4 regions of the Streptomyces sp. NPDC031418 genome follow, and region 2 is predicted to be linked to each of the others. Evidence: riboswitches for the same ligand, from Rfam matches in the RefSeq annotation. Region 2 holds a riboswitch; each other region holds the start of a gene.

Region 1 (4,427 bases), on a different contig from region 2:
GCATGAGCCGGGAGGCGTGCCGGACCACGTCGTGGTTGGAGAGCACCCAGGTGGCGGCGGCCCCGGCCGCGCGGGCGGTGGCCAGCTCCTCGGTGATCACCCGGCGCAGCTCCCCGGCGTCCCACCGGGCCTCCAGGTACTCGAAGTTGAAGGCCTGGCCCAGCTCGTCCGGGCGTGCGTACCGGGCCCGGCGGGCGCCCGGCACCCAGGCCTCGGCGACGGCGCAGCGCGGCGGGTGGTAGGCGTCGAAGACCTTGCGCCAGTCGCGGTAGGTCTCGTGCACCTCGTCCCGGTCCCAGTAGGGGTGGCTGCCCGGCTCCACCCGCAGCAGGGCCTCCTCGCCGGTCGCGCCGATACCGCCGATGTCCCGCAGCGGTTCGGAGAGGTCCTTGGCGAGGCCGTGGGCGACGTCGATGCGGAAGCCGTCGACGCCCCGGTCGGCCCAGAACCGCAGGGTGGCCCGGAAGTCGGCGCGTACGTCCTCGTGCTCCCAGTTCAGATCGGGCTGCTCTGCGGCGAAGAGGTGCAGGTACCAGGCGCCGTCGGGCACCCGCCGCCAGGCGCTGCCGCCGAACACGGACTGCCAGTCGGAGGGCGGCAGTTCGCCGCGCTCGCCCCGGCCGGGCCGGAAGACGTACCGGTCGCGGGCCGGTGAGCCGGGCCCGGCCCGCAGCGCCTCCTGGAACCAGGGATGCAGATGCGAGGTGTGGTTCGGCACGATGTCCACGACGACCTTCAGCCCGAGCCGGTGCGCCTTCGCGACCAGGGCGTCGAAGTCGTCCAGGGTGCCGAGCCGGGGGTCGACGTCCCGGTGGTCGGCGACGTCGTAGCCGCCGTCGGCGAGTTCGGAGGGGTAGAAGGGGCTGAGCCACAGGGCGTCCGCGCCCAGCTCGGCGAGATGCTCCAGGCGCTCGGTGATGCCGCGCAGATCACCGAGGCCGTCACCGTCGGCGTCGGCGAAGCTGCGCGGATAGACCTGGTAGATGACGGCCTGCCGCCACCAGTCGGGGTTCCGGGAGGAGAGGTCCGGCGAGGACTCTGCCATACGGGCCATACGGGCTCCCTTTCGGAAGGACGACAGGAGAGAGCCTGTCCACATTGCCCGGAAAAGCAACCTTCAGCGGCGAGGTGCGCCGCGTTTCACTCCCCGCAGTGCTCCAACAAGCCCCGCACCCGCTGGTCCACCACCCGGTAGCGGACCACCCGCCCCTCCTTCTCCCCCGCCACCACGCCCGCCGCACGCAGCAGCCGCAGCGCCTGGGAGACCGCCGGGTCGTTCATGCCCGTGGCGACGGCCAGGTCCGAGACGGCGAGCGGCCCGGTGTGGTGCAGGGCCAGCAGCAGGGCGAGCCGGTTGGGATCGGCGAGCAGCGAGAAGCGGTCGGCCCAGGCGCGCAGACGGCCCGCGTCGCCGATGGCGGCGATCGCGTCGCACACCCGGTGGCCGTCGATGGTGCGACGGTCGGCGCGGTCGGCAGGCACGAGATGCATGCCCACATCCTCGCAGGCCGGTATGTGATCTTGAATACCTGCCCGGTTGTGCAGCTATGCAGGAGATGGTCGGGCCCCCTACGGTGGGCGGGCCGTGGTGCTCGGGAAGTCGATGAGAGATCGACGCGGCCCTCGCCACTGTGATCGGGGAGTTCCCGTCCCGTCCGGCATCCGCCGGGCCACTGGTCGTACGACCGGGAAGGCAGGGGCGACGAACGCACGACCCGTAAGCCAGGAGACCGGCCACGGCACTGATGAAGGATCCACGAGGTGCTGGAGCTGACCGTATGAACCTGCCCGGAACCACCCTGCCCGCGTCCGACAAGGCGGCCTTCCGCTGGCAGCGCGAGGACACGGTCAGGACGGCCGGACTGCTCGCGGTGATCGTCGCCCTGCACGTCGTCGCCTTCGGCATCCTCTTCCTGCTCGTCGCCCCCGGGCACTACAAGGTGGGCCGGGACGTCTTCGGCGTCGGTCTCGGCATCACCGCCTACACCCTCGGCATGCGGCACGCCTTCGACGCCGACCACATCGCCGCGATCGACAACACCACCCGCAAGCTGATGGCCGACGGCAAGCGGCCGGTGTCGGTGGGCTTCTGGTTCGCCCTCGGCCACTCCAGCGTGGTGGTGCTGCTGGCGCTGCTCATCGCCGGCGGCACCCGGTTGGCGGGCACGGTGACCAGCGAGAAGTCCACCACCCACCAGGTGCTCGGCTTCATGGGTACGACGGTCGCCGGCGCCTTCCTCTACCTGATCGCGGCCCTCAACCTGGTCGCCCTGCTGGGCATCCTGCGGGTCTTCCGGTCGATGCGCGCGGGCACCTTCGACGAGCGGGAGCTGGAACGGCAGCTGGACTCGCGCGGGTTCATGAACCGCTTCCTCGGCCGGCTGACCAGGTCCGTCTCCCGCCCCGGCCAGATGTACCCGGTGGGCTTCCTGTTCGGCCTCGGCTTCGAGACGGCCACCGAGGTCACGCTGATGGTGATGGCGGGCTCGGGCGCGGCCGCGGGCCTGCCCTGGTACGCGATCCTGTGCCTGCCGCTGCTCTTCACCGCCGGGATGTGCCTGTTCGACACGCTCGACGGCACGTTCATGAACTTCGCCTACCAGTGGGCGTTCTCGCACCCGGTCCGCAAGGTGTTCTACAACCTCACCATCACCGGGCTGTCCATCGCCGTCGCCTTCTTCATCGGCACGATCGAGCTGGTGGGCGTGGTCCACGACAAGCTGGACCTGCGCGACTCCGTCACCGGCTGGATCGCCGGGGTGAACCTGGACAGCGCCGGTTACGTCATCGTCGGCCTGTTCGTGGTGGTGTGGGCGGCGGCGCTGGCGTACTGGAGGTTCGCGCGGGTGGAGGAACGCTGGACGGCGCGCGCCTCCACCCTGTCCGACTAGGGCCCTCTTAAAAGGAGGCCCTAGCGTTCGACCGTCTCCAGGTACAGCTTCACGAACCGGTCCACGTCGACGTCCAACGCCACGTCCACCAGGGCCTGTTCGCGGGCCTCACCGTGGATCTCGGACTCGCCCGGCCGGGGCCGGCGGTCCACGATGGTCTGGCCGCGGCCCGGGCCGGGGGCCAGGGAGACCTCCACCGGGAGGCGGCGGGTGACGATGCCCTGCGGGTCGGCGACCGCGCACACCGCGCCCGCGTCGCCGAGGCCGCCCGCCTCCTCCGCCTCCGGCTCCTCGCCCTGCGTGGTCGGCCGGTGCGCGAGCAGCTCGCCGGCCAGCCGGGTGCCGGGCTCGCTGCTGGCGCGCAGCCGGTGCACGTCCGGGGTGTCCACCACCACCCGCATGAAGACGTCCAGGCCGTACATGGTGATCGGTACCCCGGCGGTGAGCAGGATCGCCGCCGCCTCCGGGTCGTGCCAGACGTTGAACTCGGCGACCGGTGTGGCGTTCCCGGTGGCGACCGCCCCGCCCATGAACACGATCCGCTCGATGTTGCGGGTCACCTCGGGGTGGGTGCGCAGCAGCAGGGCGATGTTGGTGAGCGGCGCGGTGGGGATCAGGGTGACCGGGCGCGGGGAGGCCAGGATCTCCCGGCGCAGCAGCGTGATCGCGTCCACGTCGGCGGCGGTGCGGGACGGCGCGGGCAGGCCGAGGTCGCCCATGCCGTCGGCGCCGTGCACATGCTGCGCCGGCCGGGCGGGCTCCAGCAGCGGGCGCTCGGCACCCCGGCCCACCGGGATGTCCGGGGCGCCCGCCTGCTCCAGCACGGTGAGGGTGTTGCGGACCACGCCGTCGACGTCGGTGTTCCCGGCGACACAGGTCACCGCCCGCAGGTCCAGTCCCGGGTGGCGGACGGCGAACAGCAGGGCCAGGGCGTCGTCCACGCCGGTGTCGCAGTCGATGATCACGGGGATGGGCTGACCGGTCACAGCTGACTCCTTCGTCGTACCGACGTTCAAACCCTAGATCAGGTCCACAGCTCCGCGCCGCGCGCACGCACCCGCTCGCCGATCCGCCGCAGCAGCTCCGGCACCGGCAGCTCGCCCGGGCGCCGCCCGTCCCGCAGCCGTACGGCCGCCAGCCCGGCGTCCGCCTCCCGCGCGCCGATCACCGCCTGGTACGGCACCAGGCGCGCCGCCCGGATCCGGGCGCCCAGGGTGCCCTGCTCGGGCCCGGCCAGCTCGGCCCGCAGCCCGGCCTCCCGGGCCCGTGCGACCGCCTCCGCGGCCTGTGCCACCTGCTCCTCGGCGACCGGCAGCACCACCAGCTGCACCGGGGCCAGCCAGGCCGGGAAGGCCCCGCCGTGGGCCTCCACGAGATGGGCGACGGCCCGCTCCACGCTGCCGATGACGCTGCGGTGCACCATCACGGGCCGGTGCTTCGCGCCGTCCGGGCCGATGTAGTGCAGGTCGAAGCGGGCGGGCTGGTGGAAGTCGATCTGCACGGTGGACAGGGTGGACTCGCGGCCCGCCGGGTCGG
Region 2 (4,427 bases):
TCGTGCGCCCGGTAGAAGAGCACGCCCACGGTCGGACGGCCGTCCGCACGCTCGTACGAGCCGTGGACGCCGTACTCCGGCATCTTCCGCGGCTCCTCGAAGCCCTCGCCGGTCAGCAGCACGGTGTCCGACAGGAACCGGGACAGCTCCAGGAGGTTGGCGGGGCCGCCCTCGACCAGGTACTTCAGGGCCTCCGCGACGACACCGGCGGGCACCGAGGACTCGGCCATCAGCTCGGCGTCCGGCACGCTCTCGCCGCCCAGCAGCACGGTCGGGATCCCGGACGCCTTCAGCACGGCGAGCCCGTCCTCCCAGGCGCGCTTGCCGCCGAGCAGCCGTACGACCGCGAGGTCGGCGCCCCGGATCAGGCCGGGCAGCTCCTCGGTGACGTCGACCCGGGTCGGGTTGCCGATGCGGTAGCCGGCGCCGGAGGCCCGGGCCGCCAGCAGATCCGTGTCGGCGGTCGACAACAACAACACTGTGCTCATGCGGGCGCTCCCGGTGGAATGAAAGGCAGTCCTTGCGGCGCGCCCGACTCGATGAGCCGCCAGAGCGCGTCCGTGTCCGCGTGCTGTTCGATCAGGTCGCCGAGCCGGTCGAGCTGCTCCTCGCGCAGCGCGGCGAAGGAGGTGTCGGGGGCCGGCACGAAGCGGCGGCCCGCGGCGCCGGCCACCTCGCGCAGGAAGGCCCGCCGGAAGCCGTCCGACTCCAGCGAGCCGTGCCAGTGGGTGCCCCAGGTGTGGCCGACCCGGCAGCCGTCCAGGAAGGGCTCGCCGCCCTCGACGGTGGCCACCCCGTGGTGGATCTCGTACCCCTCGACCGGCTCGCCCAGGGCGTGCCCGCTGGGCCGGGTGAGGGTCTTCTCGCGGGCGAACCGCACCCGTACGGGCAGGAGTCCGAGGCCGTCCACCTGTCCCGTGCGGCTCTCGACCTCGTCCTCGATGTGCGCGCCGAGGATCTGGAAGCCGCCGCAGATGCCGAGGATCGGGCGTTCCTCGGCGGCCCTGCGCACGAGGGCGTCGGCGAGCCCGCGCTCGCGCAGCCACTCCAGCGCGCGCACGGTGCCGCGGGTGCCCGGGATCACCACGAGGTCGGCGTCGGCCAGCTCCTCGGGGCGGTCCACGAACCGCACCACCACGCCCGGTTCGGCGGCCAGCGCGTCCACGTCGGTGAAGTTGGACATCAGCGGGATCGCGCACACGGCGACCCGCAGCACGTCCGCGCCGAGCGGGGGAGTGACGGTGGACTCGCGGACCGTGCCCCGCAGGGACACCCGCAGCCCGTCCTCCTCGTCGATGCCGAGCCCGTGCCGGAAGGGCAGCACGCCGTACGTGCGCCGCCCGGTGAGGCCGTGCAGCATGTCCAGGCCGGGCTCCAGCAGGGAGACGTCCCCGCGGAACTTGTTGACCAGGAACCCGGCGACCAGTTCCTGGTCCTCGGGGGACAGCAGGGCGACCGTGCCGAAGAAGGAGGCGAAGACGCCCCCGCGGTCGATGTCCCCGACCACCAGCACGGGCAGCCGCGCGTTGCGGGCGATGCCCATGTTCACGATGTCGGTCCGGCGCAGGTTGATCTCCGCCGGGCTGCCCGCCCCCTCACAGATCACCGCGTCATACGTGCCCCGCAACTCGGCCAGGCAGTCCAGCACCGTGCCGAGCAGCTTCTGCTGCCGGCCGCCGTGGTAGCCGCGGGCGCTCAGTTCGCCGACGGGCTTGCCCATCAGCACCACCTGGCTGCTCTGTTCGCCGCCCGGCTTCAGCAGCACCGGGTTCATCAGCGCGGTCGGTTCGGTCCGGCAGGCCTGGGCCTGCATGGCCTGGGCCCGTCCGATCTCCGCGCCCTCCCGGGTGACGAAGGAGTTGAGGGACATGTTCTGCGCCTTGAACGGCGCGACCTTCACGCCCTGGCGCACCAGCCACCGGCAGATTCCGGCCGTCACGACGCTCTTGCCCGCGTCGGAGGTGGTGCCGGCGACGAGGAGACCACCGTTCACTTCCCGCGTCCCTTCACGATGAGGCGCGCGGCGGCCGTGACGCCGAGCGCGAGGAGGCCGACCCGGCGGGAGAGCCGTACGGCCCGGTCGATGTCGGTGACCCGGACCGCCCGTCCCGCGCCGCCGTTGAGCACGGGCCGGTGCTCGACCCGGCCGCCGTAGGAGAGGGTGCCGCCCAGCCGGACCCCGAGGGCGCCCGCGAAGGACGCCTCCACCGGGCCCGCGTTGGGGCTCGGGTGGCGGTGGGCGTCGGCCCGCCAGGCGCGCAGGGCACCGCGCGGATCGGGTCCGGCCGCGGCGGCGAGTACGGCGGTCAGCCGGGCGCCGGGCCAGCCGGCCACGTCGTCGAGGCGGGCGGAGGCCCAGCCGAAGCGCCGGTACCGGGGCGACGTGTGACCGACCATCGCGTCGAGGGTGTTGACCGCCCGGAACCCGAGCAGCCCGGGCACGCCGGCCACGGCGCCCCAGACCAGGGCGCCCACGACGGCGTCGGAGGTGTTCTCGGCGACCGACTCGACCACGGCCCGGGCTATCCCGTCGGCGTCCAGCGCCTGCGGGTCCCGGCCGCACAGGTGCGGCAGCCGCGCGCGGGCCGCCTCGACGTCGCCGCGCTCCAGGGCGCGCCCGATGGTGCGGGCCTCCCGGGCGAGCGAGGTGCCGCCGACGACCGACCAGGTGGCGGCGGCGGTCAGTGCGACGGAGAGGGCGCGGGAGGGGCGTACGGCGCGTGCGGCCGCCGTGCCGAGGGCGACGGCGCCACCGGCGCACACGACGGTGTGCAGGGCGCCCCAGCCGCGGTGGTCGTGCCACAACGCGCCTTCCACGGCCGCGGCGGCCCGTCCGAACGCGGCGACCGGATGGCCGCGGCGCGGATCGCCGAGGAGCAGGTCCCCGAGAAGGCCGGCGGCGGCGCCGTACGCGTAGCTGCGATCGGCACCCATCGGCTCAGCCGGCCGTCGGATCGGCAGCGGCCCCGGTACGGGTCCTGGTGCTCGGCCTTGTCCATCGGCAGCCCGGCATGGCGATCTATGTCCTCACTCAGGGTGTCCGCGCCCTGGTTCGACGAGATTCGGCGGTGAGAGTTCCTGGCTCCCGGGGTGTTCTTCCCCGGTGACAGTGGCGGGACCGCGCCGGATTCGCACCGGCTTCCTCTTCTGCCGCCGTACTTGGCCCGGGCAGTCCACCACGCGCCCGGAACGGCCGTCAACTCGCTGTTGACCTGCATGGGGAGAGTGTGCCGATCCCCACATTGGGGGGTGGGAGGGGAGCGGGAGACACGGCGGGAGAGGGCATGAAAAAGGCTCCCCTCCGCGGTGCGGGGAGGGGAGCCTTCGGAAGGTCCGCGGTCAGGCCTTGGCGACGATCAGGTAGATCCCGTACGCCACCGCCGCCGCGCAGGCCGCGAAGCTCAGGTAGGCGCCGGTGACGGCGAGGGCGGCGGAGTCGCCCTGCGCGGTGGCCCGCTCGCGGTGGGCCAGGCCCTTGATGCCGAGGCTGAACAGGGCCACCAGGCCCACGGTGACCACGAGGCTGACGCCGAAGACGGAGCCGATGGCCGCCCAGTCGATCTTCATGGGGTTGCTTCCTTCGGTAACCGGTAACCGGGGTGACCGGGTCAGACGGTGGCGGCCGGCGGAACCGCCGGGGCGACCGGGGTGGGCTCGGCGGCGGGGGACGCGATGGTGGCCGTCAGGTCCTCGGTGATCTGGCCCGCCGGGGGCGGGGTCACGGCGGCGATGGCGGTGGTCACCACGCCGGCCGGCTCACCGGTCTCCTCGACCACGTTGGTGTGGTCGACGACCTCGCGGCGGGAGATCTTCCAGATGGCGGCGCTCGAGGCGACCAGGAAGACGGCGACGGCGGCGGTGCCCCAGTCGCCCAGCTCCGTGACGGCCTCGGCACCCGCGCCGACCAGCGCGGCGGCCGGCAGGGTCAGCACCCAGGCCACGGCCATCCGGGTCGCGGTGGACCAGCGGACCACTCCGCCCTTGCGGCCGAGGCCCGCGCCCATCACCGAGCCGGAGACGACATGCGTGGTGGAGAGGGAGAAGCCGAGGTGCGAGGAGGTCAGGATGGCGGTGGCGGCGCTGGTCTGCGCGGCGAAGCCCTGGCGCGGCTCCAGCTCGGTCAGGCCCGTGCCCATGGTGCGGATGATGCGCCAGCCGCCGATGTAGGTGCCGAGCGCGATGGCCAGGCCCGCGGAGAGGATCACCCAGACCGGCGGGTTGGAGCCGGGGGCGAGGGAGCCGCCCGCGACCAGCGCGAGGGTGATGACGCCCATGGTCTTCTGCGCGTCGTTGGTGCCGTGGGCGAGGGAGACCAGGCCGGCGGAGGCGATCTGGCCGGCGCGGTAGCCCTTGCGGGTGGCCTGGCTGTCGTCGCCGCCGCCGACGCCGTAGGAGAAGCGGGTCGCCAGCATCGAGGCGAGGCCCGC
Region 3 (4,427 bases), on a different contig from region 2:
CGAGTTCGACACCTCCCGCACCACCGTCCGGCAGGCCCTTCAGGAGCTGGTGGTGGAGGGCCGGCTGGAGCGGATCCAGGGCAAGGGCACCTTCGTCGCCAAGCCCAAGGTCTCCCAGGCGCTCCAGCTCACCTCCTACACCGAGGACATGCGCGCCCAGGGCCTGGAGCCGACCTCGCAGCTGCTGGACATCGGGTACATCACGGCCGACGACCGGCTCGCCGAGCTGCTCGACATCACCGCCGGCGGGCGCGTCCTGCGCATCGAGCGGCTGCGCATGGCCAACGGCGAGCCGATGGCCATCGAGACCACCCATCTGAGCGCCAAGCGCTTCCCCGCCCTGCGCCGCTCGCTGGTGAAGTACACCTCGCTGTACACCGCGCTCGCCGAGGTCTACGACGTCCACCTCGCCGAGGCCGAGGAGACCATCGAGACCTCGCTGGCCACCCCGCGCGAGGCGGGCCTGCTCGGCACCGACGTGGGGCTGCCGATGCTGCTGCTCTCCCGGCACTCGCGCGACCGCGAGGGCCAGCCGGTGGAGTGGGTGCGGTCCGTGTACCGGGGCGATCGGTACAAGTTCGTCGCACGGCTCAAGCGCCCGGCGGAATAGGGGCCGAACAGGAGGGGAAGCCTCCGGAGGCCTCCGCCGAAGTCGGCGTGCCGATATGCGGACGAGGTCTTCCACTGACGTGATCCCGTCACCTAGATTGCCGCGCATCACGCGGTGATCAACGAGGGGACGGAGCGCATGCCAGAAACACCAGAAGTGAGTCCACCGGTCGTCACACCGGTCCGGGTGGTCATCGGCCTGTGTCTCGTCGCGCCCTTCGTGGCGATGCTGTGGGTCGGCTCGTACGCCAAGACGGACCCCACGCTCATCGGGATCCCGTTCTTCTACTGGTACCAGATGCTCTGGGTGCCGATCGCCTCGGTGCTCACCATCGCGGCGTACAAGCTGTGGCAGCGTGACCAGCGCGCCCGTGCCGCCCAGAAGGGTGGTGCGGCGAAGTGAAGGACGGCGTCAACGGAGTCGCGCTCGGCGTCTTCATCTTCTTCTTCCTGGCCGTCACGGTCATGGGCTTCCTGGCCTCGCGCTGGCGGCGGGCCGAGAACGAGCAGTCCCTGGACGAGTGGGGCCTCGGCGGCCGGTCGTTCGGCACCTGGATCACCTGGTTCCTGCTCGGCGGTGACATCTACACCGCGTACACCTTCGTCGCCGTACCGGCGGCGGTCTACGCGGCGGGCGCGTCCGGCTTCTTCGCGGTGCCGTACACGGTCATCGTCTACCCGCTGATCTTCACCTTCCTGCCGCGCCTGTGGTCGGTCTCGCATCGCCACGGCTATGTCACCACCTCGGACTTCGTGCGCGGCCGGTTCGGTTCCAAGGGCCTGTCGCTCGCGGTGGCGGTCACCGGCATCCTGGCGACCATGCCGTACATCGCGCTCCAGCTGGTGGGCATCCAGGCGGTGCTGGACGTGATGGGCATCGGCGGCGGCGAGAACACCAACTGGTTCGTGAAGGACCTGCCGCTGCTGATCGCCTTCGGTGTGCTGGCGGCCTACACCTACTCCTCCGGTCTGCGGGCGCCCGCGCTGATCTCGTTCGTCAAGGACACGCTGATCTACATCGTCATCGCGGTGGCGATCATCTACATCCCGATCAAGCTGGGCGGGTTCGACGACGTCTTCGCCAAGGCGACCCACGCGCTCAGCCAGGTCAACCCGGCCACCGGCAAGCCGCGCGGCGCCATCGCCCCGCCGGAGGCGGGCCAGTGGACGTACGCCACGCTGGCGTTCGGCTCCGCCCTGGCCCTGTTCATGTATCCGCACTCGGTCACCGCGACGCTCTCCTCCAAGAGCCGTGACGTGATCCGCCGCAACACCGCGATCCTGCCGCTGTACTCCCTGATGCTGGCCTTCCTGGCGCTGCTGGGCTTCATGGCGATCGCGGCCGGGGTGAAGGTCACCAACGGGCAGCTGGCGATCCCGCAGCTGTTCGAGGACATGTTCCCGGACTGGTTCACGGGCGTCGCCTTCGCGGCGATCGGCATCGGCGCGCTGGTCCCGGCGGCCATCATGTCCATCGCGGCCGCCAACCTCTTCACCCGCAACATCTACAAGGACTTCATCAAGCCGGACGCCACGCCGGCGCAGGAGACCCGGGTCTCCAAGCTGGTGTCCCTGCTGGTGAAGGTGGGCGCGCTGGTCTTCGTCCTGACCATGGACAAGACGGTCGCCATCAACTTCCAGCTGCTGGGCGGCATCTGGATCGTGCAGACCTTCCCGGCGATGGTCGGCGGCCTGTTCACCCGCTGGTTCCACCGCTGGGCGCTGCTGGCCGGCTGGGCGGTCGGCATGGTGTACGGCACGGTCGCCGCGTACGGTGTCGCCTCGCCGACCCAGGCGCACTTCGGCGGCTCGGCCAAGGAGATCCCCGGCATCGGCCAGATCGGCTACATCGGCCTCACGGCGTTCCTGCTCAACGCCGCGGTCACCGTGGTCCTGACCCTCGTCCTGAAGGCCCTGAAGGCCCCCGAGGGCGTCGACGAGACCAGCCCCGAGGACTACACGGCCGACGCCGGTGACCCGGGCGTCCAGGCGGAGCTCCCGCCGGCCACCGCGGGCGCCGGTCACTGAGCGCCTCGTACGACGGGCCGCCGGAGCGCATCCGGCGGCCCGTCGCCGTACCCGGGACCGGAATCCGCCGCCGGAGCGGCCCGACATCGCCCGGCCGGCCCAGGAGTTGACGCTCCGGCACCGGTGCGACACAACATCTGGGGGTGACACCGCACCCCGGCACTAGATGTATGCTCATGCTCGCTGTCGCCGCAGGGGAATCCGGTGCGAATCCGGAACTGTCCCGCAACGGTGTACTTGCGTGTGTCCGCACGCCTGTTCCAGTCCGAGGACCTGCCGACAGCGCGCCCGGCCGTCCGGTCCGGGTGCCCTGAGACGTCCGGGCCTCGTGGAGTGGGCCGGTGGACGCGACGCCGTGCGCGCTCGTGGCTGCCCCCTGCCCTCCGCCGGGCCCCCGTGCCGAGCGAGGGAGAGCCCCACGTGACCATCGCGCCAGCAGATCCGGCTTCAGCGAGCGGACCGGAGACCGACGGTCCCGGTACCGCGCTGCTGCGGACCCTGACCGAGCTGACCGCCGACCTCCCCGACGCCGACCCGGGCCGGGTCGCCGCCGCCGCGCTGCGCGGCCGCTCCGCGCGGGCCGACGAGGCGGAGCTGCGCGAGCTGGCCACGGAGGCGGCCGCCGGCCTCATCTCCGAGGACCCCGCCTACTCCAGGCTGGCCGCCCGGCTGCTCACCCTCACCATCCGGGACGAGGCCGCCTCGCAGGGCGTGACCTCGTTCACCGAGTCGGTCGCCGTCGGCCACCGCGAGGGCCTCGTCGCCGACCGAACCGCCGCGTTCGTCGCGCAGCACGCCGAGCGGCTGGACGCGCTGGTCGACCGGGACGCCGACGACCGCTTCGGCTACTTCGGCCTGCGCACCCTGCACAGCCGCTATCTGCTGCGGCACCCGATCACCCGCAAGGTGATCGAGACGCCCCAGTTCTTCATGCTGCGGGTGGCGAGCGGGCTGGCCGAGGACGACACCGTCCGCTCGGTGGACGAGGTCGCCGCCCTCTACAAGCTCATGAGCCGCCTCGACTACCTGCCCTCCTCCCCCACCCTGTTCAACTCCGGCACCCGGCACCCGCAGATGTCGTCCTGCTATCTGCTGGACTCCCCGCTGGACGAGCTGGACTCCATCTACGACCGCTACCACCAGGTCGCCCGGCTCTCGAAGCACGCCGGCGGCATCGGTCTGTCGTACTCCCGGATCCGGTCCCGCGGCTCGCTGATCCGGGGCACCAACGGGCACTCCAACGGCATCGTGCCGTTCCTGAAGACCCTGGACGCCTCGGTCGCCGCGGTGAACCAGGGCGGCCGGCGCAAGGGTGCCGCCGCCGTCTACCTGGAGACCTGGCACTCCGACATCGAGGAGTTCCTGGAGCTGCGGGACAACACCGGTGAGGACGCCCGCCGTACGCACAACCTGAACCTCGCGCACTGGATCCCGGACGAGTTCATGCGCCGGGTCAACGCCGACGAGCAGTGGTCGCTGTTCTCCCCGGCGGACGTGCCCGAGCTGGTCGACCTGTGGGGCGCCGACTTCGACGCCGCCTACCGCAAGGCCGAGCAGGCGGGTCTGGCGAAGAAGACCATCCCGGCCCGTGAGCTGTACGGCCGGATGATGCGCACCCTCGCGCAGACCGGCAACGGCTGGATGACCTTCAAGGACGCCGCCAACCGCACCGCCAACCAGACCGCCCTGCCGGGCCATGTCGTGCACTCCTCCAACCTCTGCACGGAGATCCTGGAGGTCACCGACGACGGCGAGACGGCGGTCTGCAACCTGGGGTCGGTCAACCTCGG
Region 4 (4,427 bases), on a different contig from region 2:
AGTGTCCAGGTCAGTCTTGTTCCATCCCGCCGCGGACGGACCGCGGCAGGCGTGCGAGACACGCGCGGAAGGAAGGAACGACCCTCATGCCTATCGTCGTCACCGGAGCCACCGGCCAGTTGGGCAGGCTCACCGTCGAGGCACTGCTGCGGCGCGGGATCCCGGCCGGGGACATCATCGCGACCGGCCGGGACACCGGCAGGATCCAGGACCTGGCCGACCGAGGCATCACGGTACGCCGCGCCGACTTCGCGGACACCGACGGCCTGGCGAAGGCATTCGCGGGGGCGGACAGGCTGTTGCTGGTCTCGGCCTCGGTCCCCGTGGGCGAGCGGGTCGCCAACCACCGCCGCGTGATCGACGCCGCGGTGTCCGCAGGGGTGTCGCTGGTGGCGTACACGAGCACGACGCACGCGGACGCGGCCACCACCGTCATCGGCGCCACGCACAGGGAGACCGAGGAGTATCTGCGGGACCGCGGAATCCCCAGCGTGCTGCTGCGCAACAGCTGGTACCTGGAGAACTACACCAGCCAACTGCCGCAGATCCTGGAGAACGGCGCCGTCGTCGGCGCCGCGGGCGAGGGGCGGATCAGCGCCGCGGCCCGCGCCGACTACGCGGAGGCCGCAGCGGTCGTCCTCACCGCCGAAGGCCACACCGGCGCCGTGTACGAGCTCGGCGGCGACGCGTCCTTCACCCTCACCGAGCTCGCCACCGCGATCTCCGCCGCGGCCGGAAAGCAGGTTGCCTACGCCGACCTCCCGGTGACCGACTTCGCCCAGGCGCTGGCCGCCGCGGGCGTGCCCGCCGAGCTGGCGGAGGTCCTCGCCGACGCCGACCGCGGCATGAGCCACGGCGAGATGTACACCGACTCCGGCGACTTGCACCGCCTGATCGGCCGCCCGCCCCTGACCCTGGCCGAGGCACTCGCGGCCGCCCTGCATCACTGAGACGCCCGTAGGTGTGAAGCCCCGTCGTCGCGGTATCACGCCCGCGACACCGCGAGTTCGGCCCTCATCCGGGAGGTGAAGGTGGTCTTCGGCCAGCGGACGCCCGACCCGGTGTGTGTGCCGCTCCTGCACCATCCGGTGAACGCCGTCACCAGCGGCGTCTGGCGGGTGCGCGCCGGCGCGCGGTCAGCCGTGGCGAAGGTGGTCTCCGGCGCCGGGCATGCCGAGGGATCGTGGTCGCTGACGGCCGGGTATCCCCACTCGGCCGTCAGCACCGTGGTTCAGGACGTCGTACCCCGGTGTCGGCGCAGGAGCGCAGCCAACTCGCAGCGCAGGCGGTGTCCGGGGAACGCCAGAGGGCCCTCGGATGGTTCCGAAGGGCCCTCTGGCGTCCGGAAGGAATCAGTGCGCGGCCGGAACCGGGCGGCTGCTCGCGGCCGTTGCCGGCTTGGGGTTCAGCAGGCGCTGCGCCAGTTCACCGAAGAGCAGGCCGAAACCTGTCCACAGGCTCAGCTGGATCGCCAGGGCCGAGAGCCGGAACCGCCACAGCAAGGTGGCCGGGAAGTCCCTCGGCACCTCGTTGGTGGCGGGCAGGAACTGGTAGGCCAGGCCGACGGCGACGGCGAAGGCGGCCACCGCGACCACCGTCGCCCACCAGGTGCCCAGGCCGGGCGCCAGGCGCTTGCCCAGGAGGGTGGCGGCGACCGCGAGGAGGACGCTGAGCAGCATCATCAGGAAGTACAGGGTGGTCCGCTTGCCGATGGTGTCGGGGTCACCGACCGACGGCGGATTGGCCGGGTACTTCAGGAACGGGACGACGTACACCGCGAGCAGCGCGCAGCCGGACAGCAGCAGCGCGGTCGCCCGCGGCCCGAACCGGCCGACACGGCCGAGCGCGAAGCAGTAGGCGAGCGCGGCGATGCCACCGAAGGAGACCCCGTACACGAGGACGCCGGTGGCGAGGCCCGCCGTGGACTGCAGGGAGCGGGAGACGACCTCCCTCTCGTGCTCGTGGGAGTGCGCCGCCTCGAAGCTGATCGCCTTGTCGACGTTCGGCTCACCGAGGAGGTAGGCGACGACGAGGGCGAGCACGCCGGCCGCGAGGCCGGCGAGCATGCCCCGCACGAGGAGGTTTCTTACCGTTGCGGAGTTCATGGGAGTCGGGGCGTCCCTCGCGTCAGTGGCAGGGAAAGCCCAGCAGGTGGCGGGCGTCGTGCACCCACTCGTGGACGTCCGTGCCGTTGAACACGGAGGTGGCGCCCTGCTCGGCGCCGACGAAGTACAGCAGGACCAGCATCAGGATGCCGAAGAAGACCGCCCAGGGAGCTATCGCCTTCAGCGGCAGCGTGGCGGGGATGGCGGGAGTGGTGGCTGTCGGCTGAGCGACGGTCTGCGCCATGGCAGAACCTCCTCTGGGAGTTCGCGTCCCATCTCGGTGGTGCACTGGACGACGGCCACGGGTCTGACTCACCGGACACCCCGCGGTGTCCGGCATACAGTGGCGCGACCGTGCCGGATTCCCACCGGCTTCCGTCTCGCCGTCGTCGATATCGGACAGACCGTACCGCGTGCCACCAGCACGGCCAAGACCGCCTCATCCTGGCGTGATCTTCTTCTCGCACCGGGTGCGGGGCGTAACGGACTTCCTGGGAAAAGGGGTTCGACGGGCCTCGGTTCAGGGAGCCGCGGTGCGCCGCGGTGGGGTGAAGGCGTACAGGTCGAGGATGTCCGGCAGTGGCGCCACGCCTGGACCACCGGCACGGACCCAGGTGACGATGTCCTCGGTCGCGTCGGGGTCGTTGACGAGCCCTAGCCAGACCGGCCGGGCACCGGCGGCACGGCCCGCGGCAGATGGCTGTACGACGATGACGTTGGCCTGATCGCACACGTCGAGGCACTCCGAGATGCGCACCGGCACCTCCGCCCGCAGTCGCGCGGTCTGCGCGGCGTGATCCACTCCGGTCACCTTGGGGCTCCCGCAGCAGCAGTCCCGGCACACGACGACCCGGCACGGCACCGGTTCGCCCACCTGCACGGCCTGGGCCGATGTCGCTTCCGACGGCGTCTCCGGCATGGCACACCCCTCCGGTCGCCTGTTGTCACGGTCATGATCTCATCGAGCGAGGCCGGCCCGTGAGGAGTGGTGTCGCGTCACCGGGTCTGGACCAACGCCGCGCGGCAGCAGGTGAGTTCTCGGAAACTTCGCGTTCACGATGGCGAGCACCGACAGTAACAGCCGCTTTCTAGCGTGACCGGCCGTGGGATCAGAGTCGTGTACACGACGGCCGAACGGTACGCATGACGGTCCGTCAGCTCCCCCGTCCTGCCGATGACGCCAAGCGGGGCTTTCCCTCCCACAGAGGCACCCGCACCAGCAGCATCGGGAGGCGCGGCATGAGCACCACCGAGTCACGCACGCAAACGGCAGACGCGCCGAAGGCCGCCGCCGACCAGGCGGTCAGGGAGACACTGGAGGACTACACCCTCCGTTTCGCTCCGCGCAGTTACCGCCGTTGGACCCCCATGGTCGTGGCGACCACCGCCCTGGGCGGCATCGCCTACATGGCCGACTTCTCCATCGGCGCCGGCATCGGCCTGGCGCACGGCACCGGCAACGCGCTCGTGGCCATCGCGGTGGCTGCCGTGGTCATCTTCGTCACCGGCTTCCCGCTCGCCTATTACGGCGCCCGCTACAACATCGACCTCGACCTCATCACCCGCGGCTCGGGCTTCGGGTACTACGGCTCGGTCCTCACCAGCGTCATCTTCGCCAGCTTCACCTTCATCTTCTTCGCCCTCGAAGGCTCGATCATGGCCCAGGGTCTCAAACTCGGCTTGGGGCTGCCCCTGTGGCTGGGCTACCTGGTCTCCACGCTCATGGTCATCCCGCTGGTGATCTACGGCATGAAGGCGCTCAGCAAGCTCCAGGTGTGGACCACCCCTATCTGGCTGCTGCTGATGGTCGGCCCGCTGGTCTACCTGATCGCCACCGACCCCGGCACCGTCGACCGCTTCCTCGCCTACACCGGCACGGACGGCGACGGCGGCGTCAACACGGCCTCGGTCCTGCTGGGCGCCGGTGTCTGCCTCTCGCTCATCGCCCAGATAGGCGAGCAGATCGACTACCTGCGCTTCATGCCGCCCAAGACCGAGAGCAACAGGCGCACCTGGTGGACGGCCGTCGTCATGGCGGGCCCCGGCTGGGTGGTGCTCGGCGCGCTGAAGCAGGCCATCGGCGTCTTCCTCGCGGTGTACATCCTCGCCAAGGTCGGCCCGGCTGCCGCGACCGAGCCCATCCAGCAGTTCCGCGGCGCCTTCGACGCGATGATGCCCTCCTGGATGGTCGTCCCGCTCGCCGTGGCGCTGGTGGTCATCAGCCAGATCAAGATCAATGTCACGAACGCCTACTCCGGCTCGCTCGCCTGGACGAACTCCTTCACCCGCCTCACCAGGCACTACCCCGGCCGCATGGTCTTC

Evidence for each region. Region 2 has a riboswitch for cobalamin ahead of ACZ5CZ_RS34110 (cobalamin biosynthesis protein). Riboswitches for the same ligand answer to the same signal wherever they lie in the genome.
Region 1: another riboswitch for cobalamin. It lies ahead of nicT (Nickel transporter NicT); the one in region 2 lies ahead of ACZ5CZ_RS34110 (cobalamin biosynthesis protein).
Region 3: another riboswitch for cobalamin. It lies ahead of ACZ5CZ_RS16290 (ribonucleoside-diphosphate reductase subunit alpha); the one in region 2 lies ahead of ACZ5CZ_RS34110 (cobalamin biosynthesis protein).
Region 4: another riboswitch for cobalamin. It lies ahead of ACZ5CZ_RS06825 (CbtB domain-containing protein); the one in region 2 lies ahead of ACZ5CZ_RS34110 (cobalamin biosynthesis protein).

Annotation. Positions count from the first base shown of each region.
Region 1 covers NZ_JBVIJC010000009.1:327,100-331,526, reverse strand. The annotation lists gene ACZ5CZ_RS15900 (glycoside hydrolase family 13 protein) at 1-1,045, opposite strand, end outside; gene ACZ5CZ_RS15895 (ArsR/SmtB family transcription factor) at 1,141-1,491, opposite strand; cobalamin riboswitch at 1,570-1,753, shown strand; gene nicT (Nickel transporter NicT) at 1,779-2,891, shown strand; gene ACZ5CZ_RS15885 (nucleoside hydrolase) at 2,912-3,877, opposite strand; partial or broken gene thrS (threonine--tRNA ligase) at 3,916-4,427, opposite strand, start outside.
Region 2 covers NZ_JBVIJC010000030.1:53,284-57,710, forward strand. The annotation lists gene cobN (cobaltochelatase subunit CobN) at 1-488, opposite strand, end outside; gene ACZ5CZ_RS34105 (cobyric acid synthase) at 485-1,993, opposite strand; gene ACZ5CZ_RS34110 (cobalamin biosynthesis protein) at 1,990-2,934, opposite strand; cobalamin riboswitch at 3,051-3,193, opposite strand; gene ACZ5CZ_RS34115 (hypothetical protein) at 3,340-3,567, opposite strand; gene ACZ5CZ_RS34120 (inorganic phosphate transporter) at 3,609-4,427, opposite strand, start outside.
Region 3 covers NZ_JBVIJC010000010.1:64,877-69,303, forward strand. The annotation lists gene ACZ5CZ_RS16275 (GntR family transcriptional regulator) at 1-610, shown strand, start outside; gene ACZ5CZ_RS16280 (DUF3311 domain-containing protein) at 749-1,012, shown strand; gene mctP (monocarboxylate uptake permease MctP) at 1,009-2,637, shown strand; cobalamin riboswitch at 2,808-2,932, shown strand; gene ACZ5CZ_RS16290 (ribonucleoside-diphosphate reductase subunit alpha) at 3,058-4,427, shown strand, end outside.
Region 4 covers NZ_JBVIJC010000004.1:146,989-151,415, forward strand. The annotation lists gene ACZ5CZ_RS06815 (SDR family oxidoreductase) at 87-950, shown strand; gene ACZ5CZ_RS06820 (CbtA family protein) at 1,353-2,105, opposite strand; gene ACZ5CZ_RS06825 (CbtB domain-containing protein) at 2,128-2,349, opposite strand; cobalamin riboswitch at 2,385-2,529, opposite strand; gene ACZ5CZ_RS06830 ((2Fe-2S) ferredoxin domain-containing protein) at 2,626-3,024, opposite strand; gene ACZ5CZ_RS06835 (purine-cytosine permease family protein) at 3,345-4,427, shown strand, end outside.